2 regions of the Polaromonas vacuolata genome follow, and region 1 is predicted to be linked to the other one. Evidence: predicted binding sites of a transcription regulator. Region 1 holds the regulator's gene; the other holds the start of a gene.
What was found. The regulator NrdR, encoded in region 1, represses ribonucleotide reductase genes. The targets are predictions, from matches to a motif close to CACNANATNTNGTG.

Region 1 (5,736 bases):
GATTTTCGTCAGCTCACAAAAGAAACTAGCAATAACCTTAATGCATATAAAACGCATTTCTTATACTTGACAGGTTATGACACGCCATTAAGATACGCCTTGTCCAAACCAAACCGGACCGCCCGCGTCCTTAGTCTTAGCAAGACTAGGAAAAATTAAGGGTCAAAATACCAACAGGATGTATCACAGCAAAAAAAGCTGTTCCTGCTTTGATCGCGACCCAAATCCCAAGCTTGATGCTCACATCTATACCGTGTTTGTCAAGCGTAAGAGCAGGAATGCTATGTCAACATCTCGCAACTCAAGCTACAAGCATAGCTTTGATACGCAAATACAAAACCTTAAAAACAGTCTAGGCAATATTGCCGAAGATGTTATGAAAGGCTTTTTCGAAATCACCCACAACAGCTTTGCTCTTTTGGGCTTGGCAGTGGCTTTTGCTGTGATCACTTTGACTGCACGCCCGGATCTGCGCCAAGCTGGCGAGGCCAGACTCATGACTTGGTTGCAAGATCGCCAGGAAGTGATTGTTGGTTTTACTGAGCCAGAAGCGATTGATCGCGCAACTGCGGCAAATCCAAAAGATTTACCGAAACAACAAGCCGCGCTGGCTTTTTGGTTGGGCAGAAAATATAGCGTGGCACCGGAGCCGTTGAGCGTTTTGGTTGCAACCGCTTTCGAGATTGGCCAACAAGCCAAACTTGACCCAACCTTGATTCTCGCCATTATGGCGATAGAGTCTGGTTTCAATCCTTTTGCGCAAAGTCCTGTTGGCGCTCAGGGACTGATGCAGGTGATGACAAAAATCCATCATGACAAATATGAAAACTTCGGTGGCCGTCTGGCCGCATTTGATCCAGTTACCAATTTACGCGTTGGCGTAAAAGTGCTGCAAGAGTGCATCACCCGTGCTGGCTCTATTGAGGGCGGTCTGAAGTACTACGTAGGCGCTGCAAATCTTGATAGCGACGGTGGCTACACCAGTAAAGTCATGGCAGAGCACGCTCGTTTATTAGCTGTTGTCGCCGGACTTAGCCCATCCTCGCCCAACATCAACAATGGTCAATCACGTCCAATTCCAGCGTCATTGCCAGCCTCAGAGCGTCGCCCAGGCAGTGACAACGCTTCTGAAAAAGTAGCCGCCTTATCCACTTTCTGGTAAAGCCCGGGCAAGGCGACAGCCTTCTCCTCTGCGCTACACTTAATAGGTGCGCAACTGGCGATAGGCTTGGCAGCAAAAGCTGTTAAGTTAAGGTGGGACACCACTGGGAAGCGCACCGCTTTAATGGCTGTTTTGGCACATTAAAGTGATCAGCCGTTCGCCTGGGCAGCCCTTCTAGCATTGATTAATGCACAGGGACCACGTCTTTCCAAAGGACTGCCATGTATCACCGCGACATTCTCATTGAACAAACCGATCCTGAAATCTTTGCCGCCATACAGGCCGAAAACAAACGCCAAGAGCAGCATATTGAGCTGATTGCTAGCGAAAACTATGCCTCACCAGCAGTGATGGCCGCACAAGGCTCACAGCTAACCAACAAATACGCAGAAGGCTATCCCGGCCGCCGCTACTACGGTGGCTGCGAGCATGTTGACATTGCCGAACAACTCGCTATCGACCGCATCAAAACACTGTTTGGCGCCGAAGCCGCCAACGTACAACCGCATTGCGGTGCATCGGCTAACGAAGCAGTTTTTCTGGCTTTTCTAAAACCAGGTGACACCATATTAGGTATGAGTTTGGCTGAAGGCGGTCACTTGACTCACGGTATGTCGCTCAATATCAGCGGCAAGTGGTTTAACGCCGTCAGCTACGGTCTGAACGACAAAGAAGAAATTGACTACGACGCCATGGAGCGCAAAGCCCATGAGACCAAGCCCAAGCTCATTATTGCTGGTGCGTCCGCTTACAGCTTAAAGATTGACTTTGAACGTTTTGCCAAAGTCGCCAAAGACGTTGGCGCTATTTTCATGGTCGATATTGCGCATTACTCAGGCCTTGTCGTGGCGGGTGTTTATCCCAACCCAGTTCCGTTTGCAGACGTCGTGACCTCAACCACTCACAAAAGCCTGCGCGGCCCACGCGGCGGCATCATTTTGATGAAGGCCGAACATGAAAAAGCCATTAACAGCGCCATCTTCCCTGGTCTGCAAGGTGGCCCATTAATGCATGTGATCGCAGCCAAAGCGATTGCCTTTAAAGAAGCGATGGCGCCTGAGTTCAAGGTCTACCAAAAGCAAGTGCTGCGTAACGCCGACATCATTGCCAACACCTTGATTGAGCGCGGTCTGCGCATAGTCAGCGGCCGTACTGAGAGCCATGTCATGCTGGTTGATTTACGCGCCAAAGGCATCACTGGCAAAGAAGCTGAAGCCGTACTGGGCAGTGCTCACATGACTATCAATAAGAACGCCATTCCTAACGATCCAGAAAAGCCAATGGTCACCAGCGGTGTGCGCATAGGCACACCCGCTATGACGACTCGCGGGTTCAAAGACGAAGAAGCGCGCCAAACCGCCATGCTGATTGCCGACGTGCTCGACAACCCGCGTGACGAGGCTAATTTGGCAGCAGTGCGTGCAAAAGTGCATGCGCTGACCACTCGCTTTCCGGTTTACAGCTAAGAAAACAGGGCATACGCTTGCTTTTTCTCATGCTGCAACAAGCCTAGGACTAGCGGTTATGAAATGCCCGTTTTGCGGACATCTTGAGACCCAGGTAGTCGAGACCCGGGTCTCAGAAGATGCTGACTTCATACGCCGACGCCGCCAGTGCGGCAGCTGTGAAAAACGCTTTACTACCTACGAGCGCGCTGACGTCACTTTTCCCACAATAGTCAAAAAAGATGGCCGGCGCATAGAGTACAAGCGCGGCAAGATTTTGGACTCGATGAAGTTGGCTCTGCGAAAACGCCCGGTCAGCGTCGAACAAATTGACGCCGCCGTCGAACACATAGAGGAAAAGCTACTCAGCCTAGGCCTGCGGGAAGTTGCATCCCCGCACTTAGGTGAGCTGGTTATGCACGAGCTCAAAAGGCTAGACAAAGTCGCCTACATCCGTTTTGCCAGCGTCTACCGAAGCTTTGAAGACATAGATGATTTTCGAGTCATGGTGGATGAGGTCAATCGTTAAAAGTCGAAATGTAGAGAGCGTACGCTGCGGAGGATGAACGGCAGAATAAAGCTGATAAGTGGGCTGGCATCAAGTCGATAGGCCTACCTAAAATTGCGCCATGCATTATTCGACCGCTGCAGTCGAGCCACGCAGTAATCAGGCTCTGCCAGAGCGAATTGCCATCGCTGCAACAGCAGCAAGCACCTTAGGTACAGATGTACCTAGCCCACACAAGCCATTTAGTCCCGCTCACCAAGCGCTGTCAGGCCTAAGCCTCACTGAATTGCTAGTAACTATTAGCCTTACCGCAATCCTCGCCGCGCTGACAGCACCGGCTCTGGGCGAGTTTTTCAGGCGTAGCAATATGCAGTCACTAAGCCACGACTTCATAGGCGCTATGCACAAGGCGCGTGCCGAAGCAGTTAACCGTAATAGTTGCGCCAGCGTCTGTAAGTCCAGCAGCACAAGCACAGCCGCACCTCAGTGCAACGCTTCAGGCGCAGACGGTTATGGGCCAGATGATTGGCAGATGGGTTGGATAGTTTTTCTCAATCCAAATTGCACTACAGTGAGCAACTCCGATCCGGCCAGCCCCGGCTACATCATCTCGGTCAGACAAGCGAGCGATAAGCGCTACACATTGCGCAGCGTCAACAACAAAACCAGTTTTAGCTTTGGCCCGCAAGGCGGTATGAGCTTAGGTGAAACCGGTCAACTGCGGCTTACCGACACCGAACGCAGCCAAGACCCTATGTCGAGCATCATTTACGTAGACGTCATGGGGCGCACCAGAATTGAGACTAACGCCAGCAATAACGTCAGTCATAACGTCAATACAAAGCTATGAAGCCCGACCGCGCTAATGCACCGCAATCTTGCTCTGGAAGCTCATTAATAGAAGTTCTTGTCAGCCTAGTCATCATGAGTATTGCAACCTTGGGCATGGCAGCGCTGCAAGCGCAATCTATAGGTCAGCAGGTAAGCGCCACCTCGCGCGCCAAACTGGCATTTCTAACAGCGGATTTTTCTGACCGCATGCGCAGCAATTTGTCACAAGTACCCAAAAAAGAACAAAGCGCTAACGCATCAGCATTTCATCTGGTGAGCAGCTGGGCCAATCAGGCCTTAGTGCCAGTCGCAGTGCCTAAGTTTTGCAACGCTTCGGACTTAGGTGCGCAGCAAAGGTCAGTTTGCGATGTAGCCAGTTGGCGCGTCAAACTGCGTGAAGAAATACCCGGCGGATCAGCGCAAATTTCTGGCAACTCTCAAGACGGTATCAAGCTAACTCTGATGTGGTTTGACAAACAGCACCGCACCCGATCAGACCTTAAGCGCGAAACCGAACAACTACGCGACAGCGACAGCTGCGACAAACTCGGCCTATCTAACGCCAGTCTTCAAAACTGCTGCCCCGGTACTGCCCAAGTGCCTAAGGGCGTGCGCTGCCACACCACACTGCTGCTGCCATGACGGAGCAAGTCCGCCCTTTCGCAAAAAAAGAGCGCGGCTTTTCCCTCATCGAATTAATGATTGCACTGGTCATCAACTTAGCGCTTGTGATTGCGGCAGCCAACCTCTATTTAGACAGTTCAAACACCAGACGCGCCTTGGCTGAACAACAAAGCGTGGACGAAAGCGGTCAATTCGCGTTAGACATGATTGGACGCGTTCTGGTTAACGCTGGCTTTTATCCCGCCATTCGGGCATTGGATACTGGGCGCGAACGGCTACAAGTAGACGTCTATACAAATGTGGTGGCGGGTGCACCCGTAGCCTTTGACAGCGGTGTATTCGGCTGCTCCGCCATGCGCTTTCAGGGCGAAGGTTGCGTCGCACACCCGTCGAGCAGCATCACCGCTGACACGCTGGTGGTTAACTACTTTACCAACGACGCCATGGGGTCAAAAATCGGCCAACGCATGGATTGCGCCGGCGGCAATGTAGGTCTGAGTGCAGAAAACATCGACAGATTGGACAACAACGCCAGCGCTGCGACCTACTCAAGCAACAATTTGGGTCGCACGGCCAAGACGCCATTATGGGTATCGGCCCGATTTACCCTTAACCCAGTCACTTTTAACCAAGATGGCCAAAGCATCAAGACTGCAAGCCTGGCCTGCAGCGGTAACCGCGCCAGCGCTTACATGCCGGCAATCAACGGCATAGAAGATTTGCAGTTCCGTTACGGCGTTTTCGCAGACCCAGAAACCCGGCAAGCAACTGCTTTCTACAGCGCCAGTCAGATGGACGTGCTGGCCAATTTAGAAATAGACGCGCAAACGAGAAATGCCTGGTCGCGCGTGTCATCCGTAGAAGTGTGCCTGCTAGCGCGCGGATTAAGCCCAACAAAACTGACCTCCAGCCCTAACGCTGTATCGACTTATATCGACTGCAAAGGCATGCGCGTCACAACTAAGGACAACTTTATACGCCGCGTTTACCGCAAGATTTTTGCGTTGCGCAACAACCTCACGCAAACGCTTATTCACTAAAGCAAAGCAGTCCATGCAGGCGTTCAAACCCACTACCGCAGGCCAAAAATCAGCTAAGTCATGGGCTAGGCTGACGGGCCAGCACGGCGCGGCATTAGTTGTCGTATTGCTTTTTATGTTGGCTAT
Region 2 (5,736 bases), 1.8 Mb from region 1:
TGGTAGGCGTGCGTGTGAATGGCTTCTTCAAATGCTTGACGCAGTAGAAACTGGCGGCATTCGGGTGCCGTGATGTGGCGATAAGTGCCCAACACGATATTGTTGGCAGCGAGTGAGTCGGCCGTGACGAAAAAGCCTAGATTGCGTTTGACCAGACGACGCTCGTCATCGGTCAAACCGTTGGGGTCTTTCCAAAGCGCGATGTCGCGCGTCATGTTGACTTCTTGCGGCATCCAGTGGTTGGCGCAGCTAGCGAGGTATTTTTCCCATGCCCATTTGTATTTGAACGGCACGAGTTGGTTGACATCGGTACGGCCGTTGATGATGCGCTTGTCGGCAGCTTTGACGCGATTGGCAACCGGTGCTGCAGCGACGGGTTCAAGGTTTGAAGTGGCCGCTTCTGCGTGTGCGTTATCAGTGTTTGTGTTTTTCGACGCCGCTGTTGTTGCGCTCGCTGATGCGTTGGTGGTGACAGCTGAAAGACTGTCTGCATAAGAGAATGCCGGTAGTTCGTTAGAGCGGCTCTGAGCCTTTTCCGGTGGGCTGGCGGCGGGTGTTTTTTGCACTGACGGTATGACGTCTTCTTCCCAAGTCAACATAGTATTTTCCAATATTCGGGGGATTATGAAAGCCGCGACAAGAATCTCAAAGAAGTGATTCTTATCGTTGCCATTTTGTGTTGCCTAATTGCATCGAATCGGGATAAAAATCCGCAGCATCAAGCGCGTTATTTGCCTCTGATTATTTATTGGCAGGCTTCGCAGCCAGGGTCGTCAATCGCGCAGAACTTAATGTCAGTCGCAGGTGACGCACTCATCTGAACCAACGCTGCGGCCGCTGCCAAATCCAGTGCGCTAGGCGCGCTGCTGGCAGTTGAAGCGGCGGTGGCGCTGCCCGATGAAACGGCGTTCATCTTGCCGGCTTGAACAGTGGATTTTTCGGCGTGGGTAGCGCTCATGGTGCGCAGATAGTAAGTCGTTTTCAAGCCGCGCAACCAAGCCAGTTTGTAGGTCTCGTCGAGCTTTTTGCCGGATGCGCCAGCCATATAAATGTTCAGTGATTGCGCTTGGTCAATCCACTTTTGGCGCCTTGCTGCAGCCTCGACTATCCAAGAGGTTTCGACTTCAAACGCAGTGGCATACAAAGCTTTAATTTCTGGTGGTACGCGGTCTATCGGGCGCAGTGATCCGTCGAAGTGTTTCAGGTCAACCACCATCACGTCGTCCCACAAACCTAAGCGTTTGAGGTCACGCACCAAGTAGCCGTTGATGACGGTGAATTCACCAGACAGATTGGACTTGACTGAGAGGTTGCCAAAGCAAGGCTCAATACAAGCATCCACGCCGATGATGTTGGAAATGGTAGCAGTTGGTGCGATCGCTACGCAGTTGGAATTGCGCATGCCGTCGCGGGCAATTTTTGCACGCAGTGCATCCCAGTCAAGCGTCATGCTGCGGTCAACTTCTACATAGCCGCCGCGCTCTTTGGCCAACATGTCCATGGTGTCGTAAGGCAAGATGCCCTTGTCCCACAGCGAGCCTTCGTAGGTTTGGTATTTGCCGCGTTCTTTTGCTAATTCGGTCGACGCCCAGTAGGCGTGGTAGCAAATGGCTTCCATGGATGTGTCGGCAAAGTCCACCGCCGCTTGCGAGGCGTAGGGCACACGCAACTCGTACAAGCAGTCTTGAAAGCCCATTAGGCCCAAGCCCACAGGGCGGTGCAACATGTTGGAGTCACGCGCTTTTTTAACTGCGTAGTAGTTGATGTCGATAACGTTATCCAACATGCGCATGGCCGTGGTGATGGTTTTTTGCAGCTTCTTGCTATCGAGCATGCGCTGACCGTCGGGGCCGTCCATCAAATGCTGGACCAAGTTGATTGAGCCCAAATTACACACAGCGGTTTCAGTCTCGCTGGTGTTGAGTGTGATTTCTGTGCACAGGTTTGAGGAGTGAACCACGCCCACGTGTTGCTGCGGCGAGCGAATGTTGCAAACGTCTTTAAAAGTAATCCAAGGATGACCCGTTTCAAACAACATCGACAGCATCTTGCGCCACATGTCTGTGGCTTGCAGTTTGCGTGAAGGCTTGAGCTCGCCGCGTTCGGCGCGCTCTTCATAAGCGGTGTAGATGGCTTCGAATTCACGGCCATATTTGTCGTGCAAGTCGGGCGTGTCGTTTGGCGAGAACAGCGTCCAGCTGCCTTTTTCCATCACCCGGCGCATGAACAAGTCTGGAATCCAGTTGGCTGTATTCATGTCGTGCGTGCGGCGACGATCGTCGCCCGTGTTTTTGCGCAACTCGAGGAATTCTTCGATGTCTAAGTGCCACGTCTCAAGATAGGCACACACCGCGCCCTTGCGCTTGCCGCCTTGATTGACGGCCACGGCCGTGTCATTGACAACTTTCAGGAATGGCACAACGCCTTGGGACTCGCCATTGGTTCCCTTGATGTGGGCACCCAGTGCGCGCACGGGTGTCCAGTCGTTGCCCAAGCCGCCAGCAAATTTAGACAGCAATGCATTTTCTTTGATGGCGTCGTAGATGCCGCCTAAGTCGTCTGCCACTGTGGTTAGGTAGCATGAAGAAAGCTGTGCGCGGCGAGTCCCAGAATTAAATAGGGTTGGCGTGCTGGACATGAAATCAAACGAGGAGAGCAACTCGTAGAACTCAATGGCGCGCGCTTCACGGTCGCTCTCGTTGAGAGATAAGCCCATGGCGACGCGCATGAAAAATGCCTGCGGCAGCTCTATGCGTAGCTTGCGCACGTGCAGAAAGTAACGGTCAAACAATGTCTGCAGGCCGAGGTAGTCAAATTGCAAATCGCGCTCTGGCTTGAGCGCTGCGCCGAGTCGAGCTAAGTCAAAGCTGGCGAGTTTTTCGTCCAGCAACTCGTTAGCTACGCCCTTGGCGATGAACTCTGGAAAGTAGGCGGCGTAGCGCGTTTGCATGTGGGCGTGATCGACTTCTTCACCCAACACTTCGCGGCGAATGGTGTGCATCAGCAAACGCGCAGTGGCGTAGGTGTAGTCCGGATCTTTTTCTATCAGCGTGCGGGCCGCGAGAATCGCAGCTTTGTAGACCTCGTCTATTGGCACGCCGTCGTACAGATTGCGCATGGTCTCAGAAACAATCGGTGCAGCCACCACACCGGCGCCAAGGTTGGCGCAAGAAGCTTCGATCAAAGCCTGTAGATTGCGGATGTCTAGCGCCACGCGCTGACCCTTGTCCGTCACATGCAACAGGGGTACGGCGGCCGCTTGTGGGGTGCGGGCGCGTTCCTGAGTACGTTCTTGCGTGCGTTTTTCGCGGTACAGCACATAAGCTCTGGCGATTTCGTGGTGGCCACCGCGCATCAGGCCTAGTTCGACCTGGTCTTGCACGTCTTCAATATGGAAGGTGCCGCCTCCCGGGCGCGAGCGCATCAGTGCGCGCACCACAGTTTGGGTCAACTCATCAACGGTCTCGCGAATGCTCGCTGAGGCGGCACCTTGCGTGCCATGAACGGCGAGAAAGGCCTTCATCACGGCAACCGCAATCTTGCTGGGCGCAAACGGCACGACAGCGCCGTTGCGGCGCAGAATTTGGTAGTCGCTAAATAGACTGGCTTGGGCCTGTCCTTGATGGGTCGAGGGTGAATGAAGGGCATTGCCAGCGCTGGCCGCGCTGACGGTATTGAGGGTGTTTTGCATGGGCTTTTTCTTGGCTTATTGGCTGAGGTTTTAGCTACTTTTGCGGCTGATTTTTTCGGTCGTTACGGAAAAAAGTTTGTCTGACTTAAAATCTCAATTTACCCGCACCAGGCGCACGAAATGACTGTCAAATCGGCGTAGCTGACTTTTTAAATCTCTCTGGGGCGCTATGGCGGGGGTCTTTGTCTGGGCTCGAAAGACTGAATTTACATCTAACGTAGCAAGATATGTAGACACTATACCTAGTGTTAATTTTGATTTCAAGCACTACCGGTAGTGTCTTGAGATGTATTTTCACACGAAATGAGATCTTTTTTAAAACCTCAATTGATGCACTTGCGAGCAACCAGTGCTTTGCTAAACCGAGGTTGTCTGCAAGCCCTTGCTAGGCCGGCTTTTGGTTGAAAAAATATAGGATTGATGCGGCTTAGCGCCGGTTTTTAGGCTGCATCACGTGCCCAGCTTGGTGCTTGGCTTATTTAAAAAAAATACTTTTGGATAGGCCCGAATTTCTGCGCTTTAAATGCTTGAGAAATAATTTTTACAACGTCACCATATTGCTAGATTCAACGTTCATTTCAGGCGTCGTCACCAACTGTGGGGAAGTACTCTTTTGACGCGCTTAGGCTGTGTTGCAGCAGCGTCCAGTCAAAGCCCGCACCAGGATCGAATTTGCGGCCCGGTGCAATATGTTCGTGGCCGGCAATGTGAGCTATTGGGTAATGCGTCAGCACTGAGCTGCATAAGCTGCTGAGGGTTTCATATTGAGCGGGTTCGAAGCGGTCGCCCTCCAAACCTTCGAGTTCAATGCCAATTGAGTCGTTGTTGCAATCGCTGCGGCCGCGGTACTCGGATGAGCCGGCATGCCAAGCGCGGTCGTCGCAGCTCACGAACTGCCACAGATGACCTAGTCGGGTAATGAAAAAATGCGCCGACACCTGCAACCCGCGAATACTTTGAAAATACGGGTGAGCATCCCAGTCAAGCTGATTGGTAAACAATTGCTGCACTTGGCCGTTACCAAACTCGCCAGGCGGTAAGCTGATGGAGTGGATCACGACTAAATCGATGTGTGCCGCCTCTGGGCGTGGACCGAAATTGGGTGAAGCCAGCACTCTGGCGTGCTGGTACCAGCCGTGGGACCACAGGCCAGTGCTTTTAGGTTGGGATTCAAGCATACGGGTTGCCGGATTTGTTTTGGCCTGGTGCCACGTTGACGTGCCTTTTTTACGTGCCTATTTTTCGGTGTGCTTCGCAGCAGTACAGCCCGGCTGGCCCGACCAGTGCTTCACGGCGCGGCAAGTGCAGGTCACAGACCCGGCAGGCGACGATTTGGGTAGGCGGTAGGGCGGTTTGGCGTGGTTGCGCTGTGCGCTTGGTGGCTTCGTTGCTCTGGCTGTCGCCTCGCGCAAGGTTGCGCCACCAGCCGATCACGCAGAGAACCAAAATAAAGAGGAGCAGATATTTCATAAGCGGTGGAGTATGACCTCAAGCACAAAGCGCGAACCGACATAGCCCAGCAGCAGCAGACCTGAACCTAAATACAGCAGGCGAACCGCTTTCTGGCCGCGCCAGCCTAGACGCGCTCTTCCAACCAAAAGACCGGCAAAAGTTAGCCAGGCTAAGACTGAAAAAATGGTTTTGTGACTCCAACTCCAAACCTGGCCCAGTCCATAGAGCTGCTCGGCAAATAGCCAACCCACTAGCAGCGTTGCTGTGAGCAGCACAAAACCGGCCTGAACAAAGCGAAAAGTCAGACGCTCTAGCGTTAACAGCGGCACGCCAGTGTCGCAAGAAGTGGCCAGACGCATGGCGCGCTCGGTGCGCGTTGTCAGCCAGCCGTGCACTACTGCTACAGCAAACAGCCCGTAAGAGGCAATGCCCAACGCCCAGTGCAGCGGCAGCCAAGGCGAGGCTATGCGGTGGTAAAAACTACCCGGAAAGACCACTGTCAACGCGACTGCCAATGCGCCCAAACTGGCCAACGCCCAGTGCGTGCCAAGCTGAGGCAACAGCTGGCTCTCGACCGCATAAATGCTGAGTAC

Region 2: HC248_RS13765 (ribonucleoside-diphosphate reductase subunit alpha) is a predicted target of NrdR. The motif match lies at 3,926-3,939, and genes of this name have one in related genera.

Annotation. Positions count from the first base shown of each region.
Region 1 is NZ_CP051461.1:1,193,241-1,198,976, reverse strand. Features, by position in the region: gene HC248_RS05590 (lytic transglycosylase domain-containing protein) at 377-1,162, shown strand; ZMP/ZTP riboswitch at 1,203-1,336, shown strand; gene glyA (serine hydroxymethyltransferase) at 1,384-2,628, shown strand; gene nrdR (transcriptional regulator NrdR) at 2,687-3,136, shown strand; gene HC248_RS05575 (GspH/FimT family pseudopilin) at 3,237-3,965, shown strand; gene pilV (type IV pilus modification protein PilV) at 3,962-4,588, shown strand; gene HC248_RS05565 (PilW family protein) at 4,585-5,610, shown strand; gene HC248_RS05560 (pilus assembly PilX family protein) at 5,624-5,736, shown strand, end outside.
Region 2 is NZ_CP051461.1:3,014,345-3,020,080, reverse strand. Features, by position in the region: gene HC248_RS13770 (ribonucleotide-diphosphate reductase subunit beta) at 1-599, opposite strand, end outside; gene HC248_RS13765 (ribonucleoside-diphosphate reductase subunit alpha) at 746-3,691, opposite strand; gene ampD (1,6-anhydro-N-acetylmuramyl-L-alanine amidase AmpD) at 4,270-4,869, opposite strand; gene HC248_RS13755 (PP0621 family protein) at 4,919-5,161, opposite strand; gene HC248_RS13750 (cytochrome C assembly family protein) at 5,158-5,736, opposite strand, start outside.